Regions from separate parts of the Motilimonas thetidivivens genome, predicted to be linked through region 4. Evidence: predicted binding sites of a transcription regulator. Region 4 holds the regulator's gene; each other region holds the start of a gene.
The links. Region 4 encodes sigma-54, which starts transcription at its own class of promoters, with help from an activator protein. Its sites were predicted from a motif close to GTTGGCACGNNNNTNGNNT; they were not measured.
Positions count from the first base shown of each region.

Region 1: a site for sigma-54 is predicted at 2,494-2,512, ahead of fliE (flagellar hook-basal body complex protein FliE). Genes of this name have one in related genera too.
Region 2: a site for sigma-54 is predicted at 2,728-2,746, ahead of flgA (flagellar basal body P-ring formation chaperone FlgA). Genes of this name have one in related genera too.
Region 3: a site for sigma-54 is predicted at 1,958-1,976, ahead of glnA (glutamate--ammonia ligase). Genes of this name have one in related genera too.

Region 1 is NZ_JBKFDK010000001.1:73,347-77,562, reverse strand. It holds gene fliG (flagellar motor switch protein FliG) at 1-373, opposite strand, end outside; gene fliF (flagellar basal-body MS-ring/collar protein FliF) at 366-2,078, opposite strand; gene fliE (flagellar hook-basal body complex protein FliE) at 2,095-2,418, opposite strand; gene ACK8OT_RS00365 (sigma-54-dependent transcriptional regulator) at 2,563-3,927, opposite strand; gene ACK8OT_RS00360 (sensor histidine kinase) at 3,932-4,216, opposite strand, start outside.
Region 2 is NZ_JBKFDK010000001.1:34,899-39,114, forward strand. It holds gene ACK8OT_RS00165 (flagellar assembly protein T N-terminal domain-containing protein) at 1-844, shown strand, start outside; tRNA gene ACK8OT_RS00170 (tRNA-Arg) at 912-988, shown strand; gene ACK8OT_RS00175 (flagella synthesis protein FlgN) at 1,055-1,489, opposite strand; gene flgM (flagellar biosynthesis anti-sigma factor FlgM) at 1,489-1,809, opposite strand; gene flgA (flagellar basal body P-ring formation chaperone FlgA) at 1,883-2,563, opposite strand; gene ACK8OT_RS00190 (chemotaxis protein CheV) at 2,799-3,716, shown strand; gene ACK8OT_RS00195 (CheR family methyltransferase) at 3,734-4,216, shown strand, end outside.
Region 3 is NZ_JBKFDK010000028.1:17,398-21,613, forward strand. It holds gene typA (translational GTPase TypA) at 1-1,483, opposite strand, end outside; gene glnA (glutamate--ammonia ligase) at 2,047-3,456, shown strand; gene ACK8OT_RS17150 (DUF4124 domain-containing protein) at 3,631-4,149, shown strand.
Region 4 is NZ_JBKFDK010000007.1:138,931-143,146, reverse strand. It holds gene lptC (LPS export ABC transporter periplasmic protein LptC) at 1-315, shown strand, start outside; gene lptA (lipopolysaccharide transport periplasmic protein LptA) at 302-823, shown strand; gene lptB (LPS export ABC transporter ATP-binding protein) at 823-1,548, shown strand; gene ACK8OT_RS07650 (RNA polymerase factor sigma-54) at 1,634-3,085, shown strand; gene hpf (ribosome hibernation promoting factor) at 3,106-3,393, shown strand; gene ptsN (PTS IIA-like nitrogen regulatory protein PtsN) at 3,401-3,847, shown strand; gene rapZ (RNase adapter RapZ) at 3,859-4,216, shown strand, end outside.

The sequences.
Region 1 (4,216 bases), on a different contig from region 4:
CCATCCATTTCAGTGAGTCCAAACCGCGAGCACCGCTCCCCATAACAATCTGTTCAACGAGGTTACCGGCTTTATCTGCACCAAGGGCCTGAGTTAGGGCATTACGAACAAAGTCTTCGCTGCCGATACCGATATTGGTGAACTTCTGAATATCTTCGACAAAGCCGCGGTGCACTGCGGTCACTTTCTCTTGGGAAAAATCTTTCATCGATGCCATCGCCATACCTAAGCGTTGCACCTGTTTTGGCTCAAGGTGGCGAAAAATTTGTGCGGCATCTTCCTCGGTTAAACTCAGCATCAGGATGGCCGATTTTTCGAGTCCCGTCAGCGATGAAATATCAAACTTTTCTGGGGCTTTTTTTTCGTTAGGCATCTTCGTTTAACCAATCTTTGATTACTTGGGCTGAAAGATCTGGCTCATTGGCCACTAAGGCACGCACAGCTTTCACTAAATCTTCATCTTTGTGTAGATCAGGTAGAATGAATTGACCATCCTTAATTCCAAAATCTAACTCATCGGCATCGGCTGCCACCAGTTTAAGATCGTCATCCCCAGCGAGTGATCCTACTGCGCCACCCATATCGAAATCTTCTTTGTCCACGGCTTCTGGGTAGAGTAGCTTTTTCAGCATAGGTCTGATGATGGCAAACACCACAATCAAGATAACCAGCATCGAGCCGCCAAAGCGCAGCATTTGATAAAACTGATCCGATTGCCAAAATGGCGGTGCTTCGACGTTTTCAAGCTCAGGGCGGTTAAAGGGTACGGTTACCACTTCCAAAATATCACCGCGATTAACATCAAAGCCTAAGCCACCTTGTAATAACCGGCGAATACTGGCTAATTGCTCAGGCGTTCTTGGAGTGCGAGTAAGCGCACCTTCTTCGTTAGTTTGTGCTTGATAATCAACAGCAACCGATACCGTTAGCCTGCGCACAAAACCCGATTGTTGGCGTGAATGACTAATGGTGGTATCCAGTTCATAATTACGGGTTGCTTCTTTATGGCTGCTGCCCACTGCGCCAGCACTCGCTCCCTCTGTCGCATCTTCAGGGATCTCGGCGTCCATTGGTGGCTGATTGGTTAGCGCCCCCGGTACGTCAGCGCCGTCGCCGCCCATGGTTGAGTTTTCAACCGTCATTTCACTGCGCAGCGCGGGCAAATCTGGGTTGTAGCGTTTTTGGGTCTGCTCTACCGCGGTGAAGTCCATGGTGACATCCACTTCGGCGGTATAGTTATCAAAACCAACCACGGGGATTAAAATAGAATCAATCTTGTTTTTGTATTCTTCTTCGCGCTTACGCTCTAATTCGAATTCTTTTCGGCTTTTGGCCGCAAGCGGGTCTTGGCTGCCGGAATTAAGCAAACGACCTCGTTGGTCTGTTACCGTAACGCGAGATGGCTCTAAATTTTGCACTGCAGAAGAAACCATATCGACAATCGAATCGACTTCTTCTTGGCTTAAGCTATTGGCTCGGCTTACTGTCACAACAACCGTCGCACTGGCTTTTTGTTCACGGCGGGTAAACACATTTTCTTTAGGAATGGCCAACAGCACTTGCGCTTTTTGCACATTTTTCATCGCTTGGATGGCTAAAGCGAGTTGGCGCTCACGGCTGAGTTTTAAGCGTTCACTTTCAAGTCGCTGACTGACCCCAAATCCCATGTCTTGCATTAGGATCTCATCACCTTGCTCATCAACGGGAGCAACGCCATTGCGAGTCATACGCATTTTAATTTGTTGATAATCGTCAGCAATCACCATGATGGTGTTGCCTTCTAACTCGTATGGAATTTTTTCTTGGTCAAGAAAATCTAGGGTGGTAATTAGCTCTTCCGTGTTAAAAGAGCCTAACGGGCGGTAATCCGGCGCTTTACCCCACAGCCATAAAATCACCACAATAGCGAGAACGATGGCTAAACCTATGATGATGGTGACTTGTCGCAGCACATCAACATTACCGAGCACAGACAGCGCGGAGCTTTTTTGCTCACCTTGCTCAAGTTGATCGCTTTGACTCATGGCGGTGCTGTTAGCGCCAACCATTAAGTCTGTATTTGGGTTCGTATCAGCCACGTAAAATATCCTTTAACTACACCGGCATACTCATAATTTCTTTGTATGCTTCTACTACTTTGTTGCGCACTTGTACGGTTGCTTCAAATGCCACACCCGATTTGCTCGATGCAATCATCACATCACCTAAGCTTACACTACGATCGCCCATTTCAAAGCGGTTGCGCAACTCACTGGTATTCTGCTGTAAGCCATTTACATTGTCGATAGCTTGTTTCAGAAGTTGTGAGAACTCCCCATGTGTAGACGAAGTTGCAGGCAATTGAGATTCAAGCCCTTTTGCTTGAAGCGACAAGGCTTGCATTTCATTAAATAACATTGATGAGTCGGTTACGTTCATTGTTGCCTCCAAAACACTGTCAATTTGTTGACCTAAATTCGTTAAACATGCTTATTAACAGTTATGAATGGAAGAATGCAATTTGTAGGCCAAAAGTAAAAAAGGCGGGGAATCCGCCTTTTTTACTTGAATAACAATGACTTTTTAAACGGTTAAACCTGACTCTTTCATACGAGCCAATTTATACCTTAAGGTTCTTGGACTGATCCCTAGTTTTTCTGCAACATCTTTACGCTTGCCACCACAAGCTCTTAATGCATCCAATATAATTTGGTGCTCTTGCTGTTTTAGCTCATCACCTAACTTTTCCTCAGGAATTGAGTCGACATTTTGAACTCTTGCTTCTGAATAAGGCGCACTGGACAGCGGTTGTACGCTTTGTCCCGCAGCTATCAGCTCGTCTTCTAAGATCAAGTGGTCTAGCTCAATCGTCGTTCCGCCAGCCAAAATAAGCGCGCGTTGCACTACATTTTCCAGTTCACGGACATTGCCGGGCCAAGGATAGTCAATTAATCGACGCTTGGCATCATCAGACAAAGTGAATGGTTGCTCACTATGGCGCGTGATTAAGTGCTCGGCGAGTGGGATAATATCCCCAGGTCGCTGCTGCAGCGGCAGCCATTGCAAGGGGAATACATTGAGTCGATAGTATAAATCCTCTCTGAATTTACCCTCACTGACGGCTTGTTTCAGATCGCGGTTACTGGTCGCTAATACTCGCACATCTAATTTCACGGTTTTACGACCGCCCAGACGCTCAACTTCTTTTTCTTGCAACACCCGTAATAACTTAGATTGCAGGCTTAACGCCATTTCGGTGATTTCATCAAGTAAAATAGTGCCGCCTTGGGCTTGTTCAAATTTCCCCGGACACGCTTGTACCGCACCGGTAAACGCCCCTTTTTCATAACCAAACAAGGTAGCTTCGAGCATATTTTCTGGAATAGCCGCGCAGTTAATCGCGACAAACGGCTGCTCGCTACGAGGCGACATGTCATGAATATAGCGCGCCATGATTTCCTTACCCGCGCCACTTGGCCCTGTCACCATGACTGAGGCATCGCTTTTTGCGACCTTAGCTGCCAAATGAAGCAGGGCTTCGGTACTCGGGTCGCCATAAACGGGTTTACCCGATTCACATTTTTGCGCAGGCGCATAACGGCTGACTTGGTTGAGCAGCACTTCGGGTGCAAACGGCTTGGCCAAATAATCAATCGCCCCTTCACGCATCGCCTTAACAGCATCGTCAATGGTGGCATAGGCTGTCATTAGCAACACAGGGATATCAGGATATTTGGCTTTGATGTTTTGCAATAAGGTCAACCCCGACATGCCGCCCATTTGAATATCGCTGATCACCAAATCAAAGCTGCGACGACTGAGTGACAATAAAGCCGCCTCACCGCTGTCGGCTTCGGTGCATTCATAATTGGCCAACATTAAGGTATCAACCAAGGCTTCACGTAGGCCGGCATCATCTTCGACCACTAAAATCTGCGCTGTAGACATAAGGCTAACCTCCTACTACCTGCGCTGGCATCGACGCCACCGCATGCAATGGTAAACATAAAGTGAAACAACTGCCCTTACCCACCACAGAAGTCACGTGCATCTCTCCCTCATGGGCTTTAGCAACAGACTGCACGACGGCTAATCCTAACCCCGAGCCTTGCGGTTTAGTGGTGTAAAACGGCTGAACGATTTCAGGTAACAATTCTGCGGGGATCCCAGGACCATTATCCAACACACTGATTTCCACCATGGAGTCAGCATTACAACTGGCGCGCAAGTGAATTTT
Region 2 (4,216 bases), on a different contig from region 4:
TGACACACAACAAGCTTGCACCGAACAAAAATATGCCAAGTCTTTGGCTTTGGTTCGATTTAAGCTGCAAAATCGTGAGCAGGCCATTGATGGTGGCCTGTTTGGGTTAGACGTTGAATTCACCGGTAAGTTGAATAATTTACTCGAGCTTCATTCTCAGGCTTTCAATATTCGTCAATATATCAATCAAAACGTTAATTTTGATCCTAATTTATTGGATGCTCGTCACCAAGCTGTTAGAGAGCAGGTAATGGCTATAGCCAGTCGTACCGATAGTCAGTTTGTTATGTTGGGAAGTATTTCAGATGTCTCAATCGAGCGTGAGAAGCCCAGTGTTTTTGACCTAACGGAAAAGCAAGCGCCAAGAAACTTCTTTCTAACGACTTATCTTTTTGATGGCATGACGGGTGAGTTACTTGATACTAAGCATTATCGTGAGCAGGCTATATGGGAATACTCTCGCCAGCAGCAAGTAGATTTGTCATCAAAGCATTTTTGGACATCGGCTTATGGTCAGCGTTTGATTAAGGTGATGGATGATGTGCTTATCAATACAAGTTTATCCTTGGAATGTGCGCAACCGATGGCAAAAATTGTCGCGGTGCGTGATGATCTAGTTCAGATCAACTTGGGCAGTGACAATGGTTTGAAAATTGGCCAACGGATTAAATTGTCGCACAACTCAAGCTACACAGATCAGTTTGGTATCCCCAGATTTAGACAAGAGCAAAGTGCAATATCGACTCAGGTTGTTGAGTTGTATCGTGATTCGGCTGTTTTGCAGGCTAAAGGTTCAATGCCTGCCAGCAATATTCAGCTCAATGACTTTGCTCTGCTGGAATAGTTAGTTTAGCGGGAGGAGAAAATTGAACGCTTTAAATATGCTAAGCGACTGTATATAATCAAGTTTCGCTTCCTTAGCTCAGTAGGATAGAGCGACCCCCTCCTAAGGGGTAGGTCACAGGTTCGATTCCTGTAGGAAGCGCCATTTCTCTGTTACAACAAAGTCGAGTTGCCAATCATTCTAACGTGCAATAACACTCATTAAGTACGACTACGCTTTGATGCCTTTTCCTAATGCATTACCTCCTTGGGTCTTTCCTTTTGCATTGTAGGTCAAGGAGTTAGCTGCTTTAGCTTGATTTAACACACTGGTTAGATGTTTGGTTGTGCGCAGGCTCATTTCAATGATTTCACCATTAACGGCATTTTGCTGTTGGCAGGTGCTAAATGCCGTTTTGATTGCACTCATTAAAGTCTGTATTTCTGTGTTGGAATCATCGCTTAATTGAGCCGAATCAGGGTGAGTTTGTATGGCTTGATCATTGGTTTCAACTTGTTGCAACAAAACCTGTTTTTGATGAACGAGCTGATCAAGGCGATCGGGATCACGATTGATGAGTGTCTCGTATTCCTCATTAATCAGCTCGACTAACGATTGGGTGTAAGCCAGTTGCTGCTCAAGTAGCTGTAAAATAGATGCGTTCATTAAATTCCAAGTGATTGGCCAAACTTAGCTTCAAATTCTGTCATATTTTTGGCTAGTTTGTCTGCATCTATCTTGTATTCACCATTGAGTATGGCTTTTTTCAGCGTTTCGACCCGCTCTCTATTGATCGTGGTTTCAGACGATTCTTTTTTCAGGCTATTGAAAGCTTGTGCTTGAGGCGTGAGTGACACCGAGTCTTTGCCTGTTGCTGGTCGATTTGGTGCTTGTTCTGTCGCCTTAGCTAATTGCTCTTGTTTTTGTTGTTTTTGCTCAACCTGCAAGTTGGCCCTGCTGCCAACATTGTTCATATTTATAGCCATAATAACAACCTATCTAGATTAAGATGCCGCTAATATACCATATCGGCAGATGCTGGATTAACTTTAGCAGAAATTATAACTTTACTTCCATTTCGCTTACACCAGTCACTTTTCCGACGACTGTTTTATTGGTTTGCACATTTTTGACTCGGATAGTTTGACCTAGGGAGCCACTTGAAATGGCAATGCCATTGGTCTTGATCTCAAGGTTATCTATTTTGGCTTTGATGATCACATTATCTCCTTTGCAGATATAGCAAACATCGCGCATTTTGATCATGCGGCCTTTCGGGATGCGTCGTTTTGCTTTGACGCCATAAAGTTGGGTTGGATCGGCAATCACATTACCACGGATATTTTGTACTTCGACAAAATCAATAATAATGTTTTGTTCGGATAAAACAGCACCAGGCGCCAGCAGTTGCGAGGCTATCACCACAGGCGTTGTTATCTTTACTCTCACCTGAACATAAGTATGCCAAGCCGAGGCGTCATCACAACTTACTTTAACGACCGTGGTCTTATTGATTTTGTCATTGACGATGTCGGCAGTGAGAGGCTGTTGGCAAGGCGTGAAGCTTAATCTTGAATCCAAAGGTGATGCAACAATGTCTACTTTTCCATTCGCGGGAGACTGAATTTGTGCGGCAACTTCATCTTCTGCCATCTTTTCGATCAATAAATGTGGGTTTGGGCTAGCAAAAGCCTGATAAATACCTAAACTGCATAATAAAATAAATAATCGCTTTAGCATTTTACTCCTGGTGTCGATATAGGTTGAGACATAAAAAAATCAGTCAATTAGGCTGAAAAATTCAACTTAGGTTTGATTTAAGGTTTAAACTTAACTCATGCAAATTGTGCTTTGCAACTAAACTCATTAATGAAGTAGTTTGCTAGTACTTGAATAATGAATGTAAGCAAACTCGATGCCAGTACGCACAATAGTGAGTGATTGCAATGCAGATGGATGATAAACGGAGACAGTTATGGCAGGATTACTTGATTCAGTAAACCAGCGGACCCAGCTAGTAGGGCAAAACCGATTAGAGTTACTACTTTTTAAGCTGATGGGACGCCAGCGTTACGGTATCAATGTGTTTAAGGTAAAAGAAGTTCTGCAATGCCCGCCGTTGACTTCCATGCCTAAGTTACACCCGGTTATTCGTGGGGTGGCTCATATTCGCGGCAAGACCATCTCGGTGATTGATTTGAGTTTAGCGACAGGCGGGCGCCCAATCGAAGATTTGTCTAAATGCTTTATTATCATTTCTGAGTACAACCGCTCAGTGCAAGGCTTTTTAGTTAACTCAGTTGAACGCATTATTAATATGAACTGGGAATCAATCATGCCTCCGCCGCAAGGCGCAGGGCGCTTTAGTTACTTAACCGCGGTAACAGAAGTCGATAATGAGCTGGTTGAAATTATCGATGTTGAAAAAATACTAGACCAAATCTCTCCGGTTAATACCGATGTTAGCGAAGAGCTGAAGACGCCGGATACCAGTGAAAAAGTGCATGGGCGTAAGATTTTAGTTGCAGATGACTCCAGTGTTGCGCGTAATCAGGTTAAGAAGGCGGTTACTTCATTAGGCGTAGAGTGCATTTTGGCTAAAGATGGTAAAGAAGCCCTTGTAATGCTGAAAGAAATGGCTAAAGATGGCCCGATTACCGATCAAATTGCGCTTATCATCTCAGATATTGAAATGCCTGAAATGGACGGCTACACCCTAACCGCTGAGATTAGAGCAACACCCGCACTCAAAGATTTGCACATCATTTTACATACCTCATTAAGCGGGGTGTTCAACCAAGCTATGGTAAACAAAGTAGGAGCTAACAACTTTATCGCTAAGTTTAATCCTGATGAATTAGCAAGTGCTGTGAAAGAAGCTGTAAATAGTTAAGAATTAAGGGCATTGATTTGACTGCTAAAATGTTGTCTGACGAAGTATATAAACAATTTTCTGACTTTCTTGAAGTTCAGTGCGGTATTGTTTTAGGGGCAAATAAACAGTACTTGGTTAAGAGCCGTTTATCTCCGCTATTAAGCCAATATAAGGTGGATTCGCTCCCTGAGCTGATTCAGCGTTCAATGAGCTTTCGTGAGCGCGACCTGAGAGCATCGGTGATCGATGCAATGACGACAAACGAAACGCTTTGGTTTCGTGATACTTACCCATTTCAGTTATTGGTTGATAAATTATATCCGGAGTTAAGCGTCAATAAGCGACCACTTAAAATTTGGTCGGCTGCGTCATCGTCTGGGCAAGAGCCTTACTCGATTGCAATGTCGACTTTGGAATATCAAATGAAAAAGCCGGGCGCTATGCCCCATGGTATTCAAATCCTTGGCACGGATATATCGAGTGCTATGCTAGAGCATTGTAAGAAAGGCGAGTATGAC
Region 3 (4,216 bases), on a different contig from region 4:
TACCTGTTGCGTTAGCAATTAGCACGCCGTTTTTACGTTGACCAATCTCACCGCCTTTGTGTGGGCCGTAATGAGAGAAGGTGTGGTAAATCAAACCTGAGCCAGAAGTTAAAGTCATAAACTCGGTTTGGAAACCAATCAAGCCACGACTTGGGATGATAAAGTCCATACGAATACGGCCTTTGCCATCTGGAGACATGTCGGTCATTTCACCTTTACGTAGACCAAGTTGCTCCATGATAGAGCCTTGATGCTCTTCTTCAACGTCGATGGTCACTGTTTCATAAGGTTCTTCTAACTGGCCATCAACGATGCGAGTAATAACCTCAGGGCGTGATACCGCAAGCTCATAACCTTCACGACGCATGTTTTCAATCAAGATACCTAGGTGAAGCTCACCACGGCCAGATACGCGGAATTTATCTGGATCGTCGGTTTCTTCAACACGTAGAGCCACGTTGTGTACTAATTCTTTTTCTAAACGCTCAAGAATGTTACGTGACGTGACGTATTTACCTTCTTGACCGGCAAACGGTGAGTTGTTTACTTGGAAAGTCACGGTTACGGTTGGCTCGTCAACCGATAACGCAGGGAGTGCTTCAACGTTGTTTTGGTCACAAATGGTGTCAGAGATTTTTAGCTCACCTAAACCAGAAACCGCAATGATGTCACCCGCTTTCGCTTCTTCAACATCGTGACGCTCTAGACCCAAGTAACCCAGTACTTGGCCTACTTTACCGTTACGCTTCTTACCGTCGGCGCCAACGATGGTCACTTGTTGGTTAACTTTCACTTTACCGCGAGAGACACGACCCACACCGATTACACCCACGTATGAGTTGTAGTCTAGCTGTGAAATTTGCATCTGGAATGGACCTTCAGGATCGGCATCCGGCGCAGCTACGTTATCTACGATAGCTTGGAATAACGGTTCCATGTTTTCAGACGGAGTGTCTAAATCCATGGTTGCAAAACCGTTTAATGCAGAAGCATAAACTACTTTAAAGTCTAGTTGGTCGTCGGTTGCACCTAGGTTATCGAATAAATCAAATACTTGATCCATTACCCAGTCAGGACGCGCGCTTGGCTTATCAACTTTGTTGATTACAACGATTGGCTTTAAACCTTGAGCAAAAGCTTTTTGAGTTACAAAGCGTGTTTGAGGCATCGGGCCATCAGCTGCATCAACCAATAGCAATACCGAGTCAACCATAGACAGGATACGTTCTACTTCACCACCGAAATCGGCGTGTCCTGGGGTGTCTACGATGTTGATGTGGTAATCGTTCCATTCAATCGCGGTGTTTTTAGCTAGGATGGTAATACCACGCTCTTTTTCAAGATCGTTGGAATCCATTACACGCTCTTCAGCGTCACCACGGCTCACTAGTGTGCCAGACTGTTGCAGCAGTTTATCAACCAGTGTTGTCTTACCGTGGTCAACGTGCGCAATGATTGCAATATTTCTTAATTTTTCTAACACAGCTTAGTGCCTCAAAATTGGTTTGGATAAAAATTCGGCGTTATTGTATAGATCAATTGTCAAATAAAATAGTTTTAATGCGATCACATTTCACCACTTGGCAAAATCACCTCGAAATTCCAGCCAAATTGTTGAATTTTTCGTCGTCGCGCCGCAGAGCGCAGCCATAATATTTGCATTTATGGTAATCCATAAACAAAAAATATAGCAGCAACAAGGCCTATTGACGCTAAAAATAGTCATCAAATTAAGTGACTACTAAGGCTCTATTTTCATAATTTTTAAATAATTTATCGCTAGGATCAGCGGTGAATAATTGCTCAAAAGAGCCCCATCTGCTATTAATAACCGGCCTCAATGGGCTGCAGCGATGTTTGCACCACAAAGATCCATGGCTGCACCAAATTAGAGCAAAAGATGACAAAATTCGGCTGCAACAAACACGTTGAAGCCCTATTTGCAAGGGATGACAAATTTGGCACGCTTTTAGCATTAAGCAAAACCAGTTTATTTTGTCTATTTACACAAGCCATCATTTTTGATGACACCGGAGGTTATAAAGCATGTCCGCAGAAAGCGTTTTAGCTCTAATCAAAGAGCATGATGTTAAATTCGTTGATTTACGTTTCACTGATACACGTGGTAAAGAGCAACACATCTCTATCCCGTCTCATCAAGTAAACGAAGACTTCTTCACTGAAGGTAAGATGTTCGACGGCTCTTCAATCGCAGGTTGGAAAGGCATTGAAAAATCAGACATGGTAATGATGCCTGACACATCAACTGCTGTAATCGACCCTTTCACTGATGAAACAACGCTAAACATCCGTTGTGACATTCTAGAACCTGATACAATGCAAGGTTACGACCGTGACCCTCGCTCTATCGCTCGTCGCGCTGAAGACTTCATGCGTAGCGAAGGCATTGCTGACCAAGTATTCATCGGTCCAGAGCCAGAATTCTTCCTATTTGACGACGTTCGTTTCGGCAACAACATGGGTAACGTTTTCTACCACGTTGACGACAAAGAAGCAGCTTGGAACACAGGTAAAGAATACGAAGACGGTAACACAGGTCACCGTCCAGGCGTTAAAGGTGGTTACTTCCCAGTAGCTCCAGTTGACTCTTCACACGACATTCGCTCTGCAATGTGTCTAGTAATGGAAGAGATGGGCCTAGTAGTAGAAGCGCATCACCACGAAGTTGCTACTGCGGGTCAAAACGAAATTGCTTGTCGTTTTAACACGCTTGTACCAAAAGCTGACGAAATCCAAATCTACAAGTATGTTGTTCATAACGTAGCGCACGCTTACGGTAAAACAGCCACTTTCATGCCTAAGCCACTAGTAGGCGACAACGGTAGCGGTATGCACGTTCACCAGTCTCTACAAAAAGACGGTAAGAACTTGTTTGCTGGTGATTTGTACGGCGGTCTATCTGAAACTGCACTTTACTACATCGGTGGTATCATCAAGCACGCTCGCGCACTAAACGCTTTCACTAACGCTTCTACTAACTCGTACAAGCGTCTAGTACCTGGCTTTGAAGCGCCTGTAATGCTAGCTTACTCAGCTCGTAACCGTAGTGCTTCTATCCGTATCCCAGTGGTACCATCTCCAAAAGCACGTCGTATCGAAGTTCGCTTCCCTGACCCATCAGCTAACCCATACCTAGCGTTCTCTGCGCTACTAATGGCTGGTCTTGACGGTATCAAGAACAAGATCCACCCTGGCGATGCAATGGACAAAGATCTATACGACCTACCAGCTGAAGAAGCAAAAGCAATCCCACAAGTTGCTTACTCACTAAAAGACGCACTAGAAGCTCTAGATGCTGACCGTGAGTTCTTAACTGCTGGCGGCGTATACTCTGATGACTTCATCGACGCTTACATCGCGCTTAAAGGTGCAGAGCACGAAGAAGTTAACATGGCGGTTCACCCACTAGAATACCTAAAATACTACTCTGTTTAATTGTCAGAGCTGTATTTGGTAAACGCCAAGTAATATGCATAAAAACCCGCTTTTAGCGGGTTTTTTTATGCCTACTCAACTATTTTTATGTATTAGTCACATTTGTATCAACTGGCCGCTTGCCATCTTTTAGTGCATCAGACAAACTGTATTGCCAGTAGAAAGGATGCGGTCATGAAATACTTATTTTTGTTGCTTGGATTTTACGCGCTTAGCCTTAGCGCGACTCAAACAGATACGGTTTATCGCTGGGTCGATAAAAACGGCACTGTGCATTTCTCAGATAAAAAAGTAGCAGGGGCGGAGAAAATCAGTATCCAGGTCTCACCCAGCCATAAGGTTCCAGCCGCACCGGTAGCGACGTCCAATAAGTCAAAACCAGTGGCAGAGAAATCAAACACTAAATATACAGCGAGTATCACATCACCGGTTCATGACAGCACCCTTTACGACAACAACGGTACAATTAGCGTTAATGTTGAGGTCAAGCCAGCTCTTGAAGATGGCCAAACTTTACAGTTGCTTGTCGACGGTACGCCGGTGGGGGAAAAGCACCAAAGCCCAACATTACTGGTTACCAACATAGATCGCGGTAGTCACAACCTGCAAGTTCAACTTATTGATAAAAACGGCAAGATAATTGCATCATCTGAAATTATAACCGTACATTTACGCCGAGCATCAGTTAGATAGATCTCGCTCACCTTTTCACCGCTATTTTCTGGTGCTGAGCGATAGTTGATTTAGGCTAATGCACCAA
Region 4 (4,216 bases):
GTGGTATTTCGCAATAACGATCAAACCCAATGGCAAATTACCGGCGATAATGGCACCTTGTTCGATCAGGATACCTTTGAGCTCAGTGACAATGTAACCATCACTAATTTAACCCATGACCAACACATAAATTTGATCACCACCGACAAATTAACGCTGGATTTGGTCAACAACGAGCTTCATTCAAACGACCTTGTTACTCTATATGGCGATCAAATTAAGCAACAAGGGACAGGCCTGTTCGGTGAATTGAATGGCAAAAACATCAGTTTATTAAATCAAGTAACGGCGACTTATTTAAATGAAAAACCTTAACCTTTTACTCGCATCATTACTTATTCTGAGCGCACCAAGCTACGCTCTTAAGTCCGACTCCACTAAGGAAATCGTGATCCGCGCCGATTCCAACACCGCAAACCTTGACAACAATACAACAACCTTTAATGGTAATGTGGTTGTTACCCAAGGCAGCATTAAAATGACGGCTAGCAAATTAGTCGGTATCCGCCATAAAGCGGGTGAAGAAGAAATGATCGCCACCGGCAATCCGGCGACCTTCTATCAAATGATGGACGATGGCAAACCCGTTGAAGCTCGCGCCAACAAAATTCGCTATTTGAAAAAAACCAATCAAATTATTTTGACACAAAAAGCCACCCTATCGCAGTTAGATAGTAATTACACCGCGGAAAAGATTACTTACAACATCACCACGCGCCAAATTGAGGGTGAAAAAGGCGATCAGCAAACTCGAACCGTGTTTCTTCCCGCACAAGTAGAGCAAAAAAATAAATCAAACTCATCTAATGAAACGGCGCAATAATGGCAATCCTTCAAGCAAAAGACTTAGCAAAAAGTTATAAAAACCGCCGTGTGGTCAATGGCGTTAGCCTGCAAGTTGAAACAGGCCAAATCGTGGGTCTGCTCGGCCCCAACGGAGCGGGAAAAACCACCACCTTTTACATGGTAGTTGGCCTGGTTAAACGCGACGAAGGGCAAATTTTTATCGATGATCAAGAGATCTCAAGTCAACCCATGCATGTACGAGCACAAAAAGGGATTGGCTATTTGCCACAAGAAGCGTCTATTTTCCGCCGTCTCACCGTGGCGCAAAACATCATGGCCATATTAGAAATACGTGATGAACTTTCTAGTGAACAAAAACAAGACCGGCTCAATGAGCTGCTCGAGGAGTTTCACATCACCCATATTAAAGACAGTAAAGGTATGGCCCTGTCGGGTGGTGAAAGAAGGCGGGTTGAAATTGCGCGAGCATTGGCCGCCGATCCGCAATTTATTTTGCTCGATGAGCCCTTTGCTGGGGTTGATCCTATCTCAGTAATTGATATAAAAAAAATCATAGAACACTTACGAGACAGAGGCTTAGGTGTATTAATCACTGATCATAATGTGAGAGAGACACTAGATGTATGTGAATATTCCTATATAGTGAGCCATGGGGAAATGATTGCCACGGGAACGCCGGCAGAAATTTTACAAAACGAACAAGTAAAACGAGTCTACCTTGGCGATCAATTCAAGCTATAGTTTTAAAGGTAACCCGAATTTGGATGCTTGAGCTCACCCCAACATCCAAGCTCTCATACCTATTGAGTGATGTAACAGGAATTTAATGAAACCAACCCTACAGTTGCGTTTAGGTCAGCAGTTAACGATGACCCCTCAGCTACAGCAAGCCATTCGCTTGTTGCAGCTTTCTACATTAGAGTTACAGCAAGAAATCCAAGAAGCCATTGAGTCTAACCCCTTGCTCGAAATTGAAGAAAACGAGCATAGCGGCGACGAGCCCAGCTACGACAATGATACCAGTAGCCAGCTTGAAACCAGTGAAGCCATGGCGCAAAACGATATTCCGGATGAACTACCCACTGATTCGACGTGGGATGACACCTTCACCACCAATGCGGGCTCAAGCAGCACAGGCGTTGGCTCAGGTGGGGATGACAGCGACTATATTTACCAAGGTGAAACCAGCGCTAACCTACAAGATCACCTGATATGGCAAATGGAGCTCACGCCATTTAGTGAAACCGACCGCGCCATCGCGCTAGCGATTATTGATGCCATCGATGAATCAGGTTACCTCACCGTTTCCAGTGAAGATATTTTAGAAAGTGTCGTATCCGATGATCTTGAGGTTGAGCTAGATGAAGTAGAAGCCGTGCTTAAACGGCTGCAGCACTTTGATCCCCTCGGTGTTGGAGCCCGCTCCGCACAGGAGTGCATGCTGATCCAATTAAACCAAATATCACCCGATACACCTTGGTTAGCCGAAGCCATTGCCATCATCAAAGAGCACATGGACTTACTGGCAAACCGCGATTACCGAACGTTAAGCCGTAAGACCAAGCTCAAAGAAGAAGAGCTGCGCGAGGTCATGCGTTTAATTCACACCTTAGAGCCGCGCCCCGGTAATGCGGTGGTTGAACTCGACGCCCAATACATAGTGCCCGATGTCTCGGTACAAAAGAAAGCGGGCCGCTGGGTGGTTGAACTTAACCCCGACAGCATGCCAAAAATACGCGTCAATGATCAGTACGCCGCCTTTGCCAAACAAACGCGCAATAGCGATGACAGCCAATTTATCCGCTCACATTTGCAAGAAGCCAAATGGTTTATTAAAAGCCTTGAAAGCCGCAATGAAACCCTAATGAAGGTGGCGAATTGTATCGTACAGCATCAAGTGGCCTTTTTTGAATACGGCGATGAAGCCATGAAACCTATGGTATTGAACGATGTGGCCGAGGCAGTGGAAATGCATGAATCGACCATATCTCGCGTTACCACGCAAAAATTCATGCACACCCCAAGAGGTATTTTTGAACTAAAATATTTCTTCTCCAGCCATGTAGCAACTGAAAGTGGCGGTGAATGTTCATCAACGGCCATTCGCGCACTCATTAAAAAACTAGTCGCAGCCGAAACACCAGCCAAGCCACTAAGTGACAGTAAAATCACTCAGCTACTGGCCGATCAAGGCATCAAAGTTGCCCGCAGAACAATAGCTAAATATAGAGAATCATTAAACATTCCGCCTTCTAACCAACGCAAGAGTCTATTATAGACAGTAACAGGAGAGTCGATATGCAAATAAACCTATCAGGTCACCACATTGATATCACTGATTCAATGCGCAATTATGTAGAAACGAAATTCTCTAAACTTGAACGACATTCTGATAGCATTAATTCCGTTTTGGTGATACTTAACGTCGAAAAATTAAACCAAATTGCGGAAGCCAAAATTAACCTAACCGGTGGTGAGGTTTTCGCTACTGCCCAAGATACTGATATGTATGCTGCAATAGATGCTTTGGTTGACAAATTAGATCGCCAAGTGATCAAGCACAAGGAAAAGCTGAAACAGTCTTAACTCAAATATGCAAATTAATGAATTATTAACCCAAGACTGCACGTTAAGTGCAGTTTCTTGTTCAAGCAAGAAAAAAGCCCTAGAAATCATTAGCGAGTTAGCAGCTGGCAAACTTAACATCGACGCTAAGGTGGTGTTTGAAAATCTGCTCACACGTGAACGCCTTGGCACCACAGGTGTGGGTTGCGGTATCGCTATTCCCCATGCCAGGATCAGCGATGAATATCCCGTTACGGGAATTTTTATCCAATGCGAAAGCCCTATCGACTTCAGCGCCATCGATAATCAACCTGTCGATTTATTGTTTGCCGTCTTGGTACCAGAAAGCCAATGTAGCGAACATTTAAAAACACTGTCACTTATTGCGGGTAAACTCTCGGATAAACAAATCTGTCGTCAGCTGCGTGCAGCGAAAACCGATGCAGAGCTGTTTGATGTGATCTGCACACCTTAAACGGAAAAAATATGAAACTCACCATAGTGAGTGGTCGCTCAGGCTCTGGTAAAACGGTAGCGTTGCGGGTACTAGAAGACCTAGGTTATTACTGTGTCGACAATTTGCCACTGCCTTTACTTCCGGCTTTAATCACAAGCTTACAGGACAATTATGAGGCAGTCGCAGTTAGCATTGATGTGCGAAACTTACCGCTTGATCCTAATGAGCTGCACACCACCATTCAGGGATTAGCGCAACAAGTAGAGCTAACTACTTTGTTTTTAGACGCAAGTAGCGCCATCTTGGTTCGTCGTTACAGTGAAACGCGCCGCTTGCATCCTTTAGCTAAGATGAAGTTATCTTTATCTCAAGCCATAGATCAAGAAA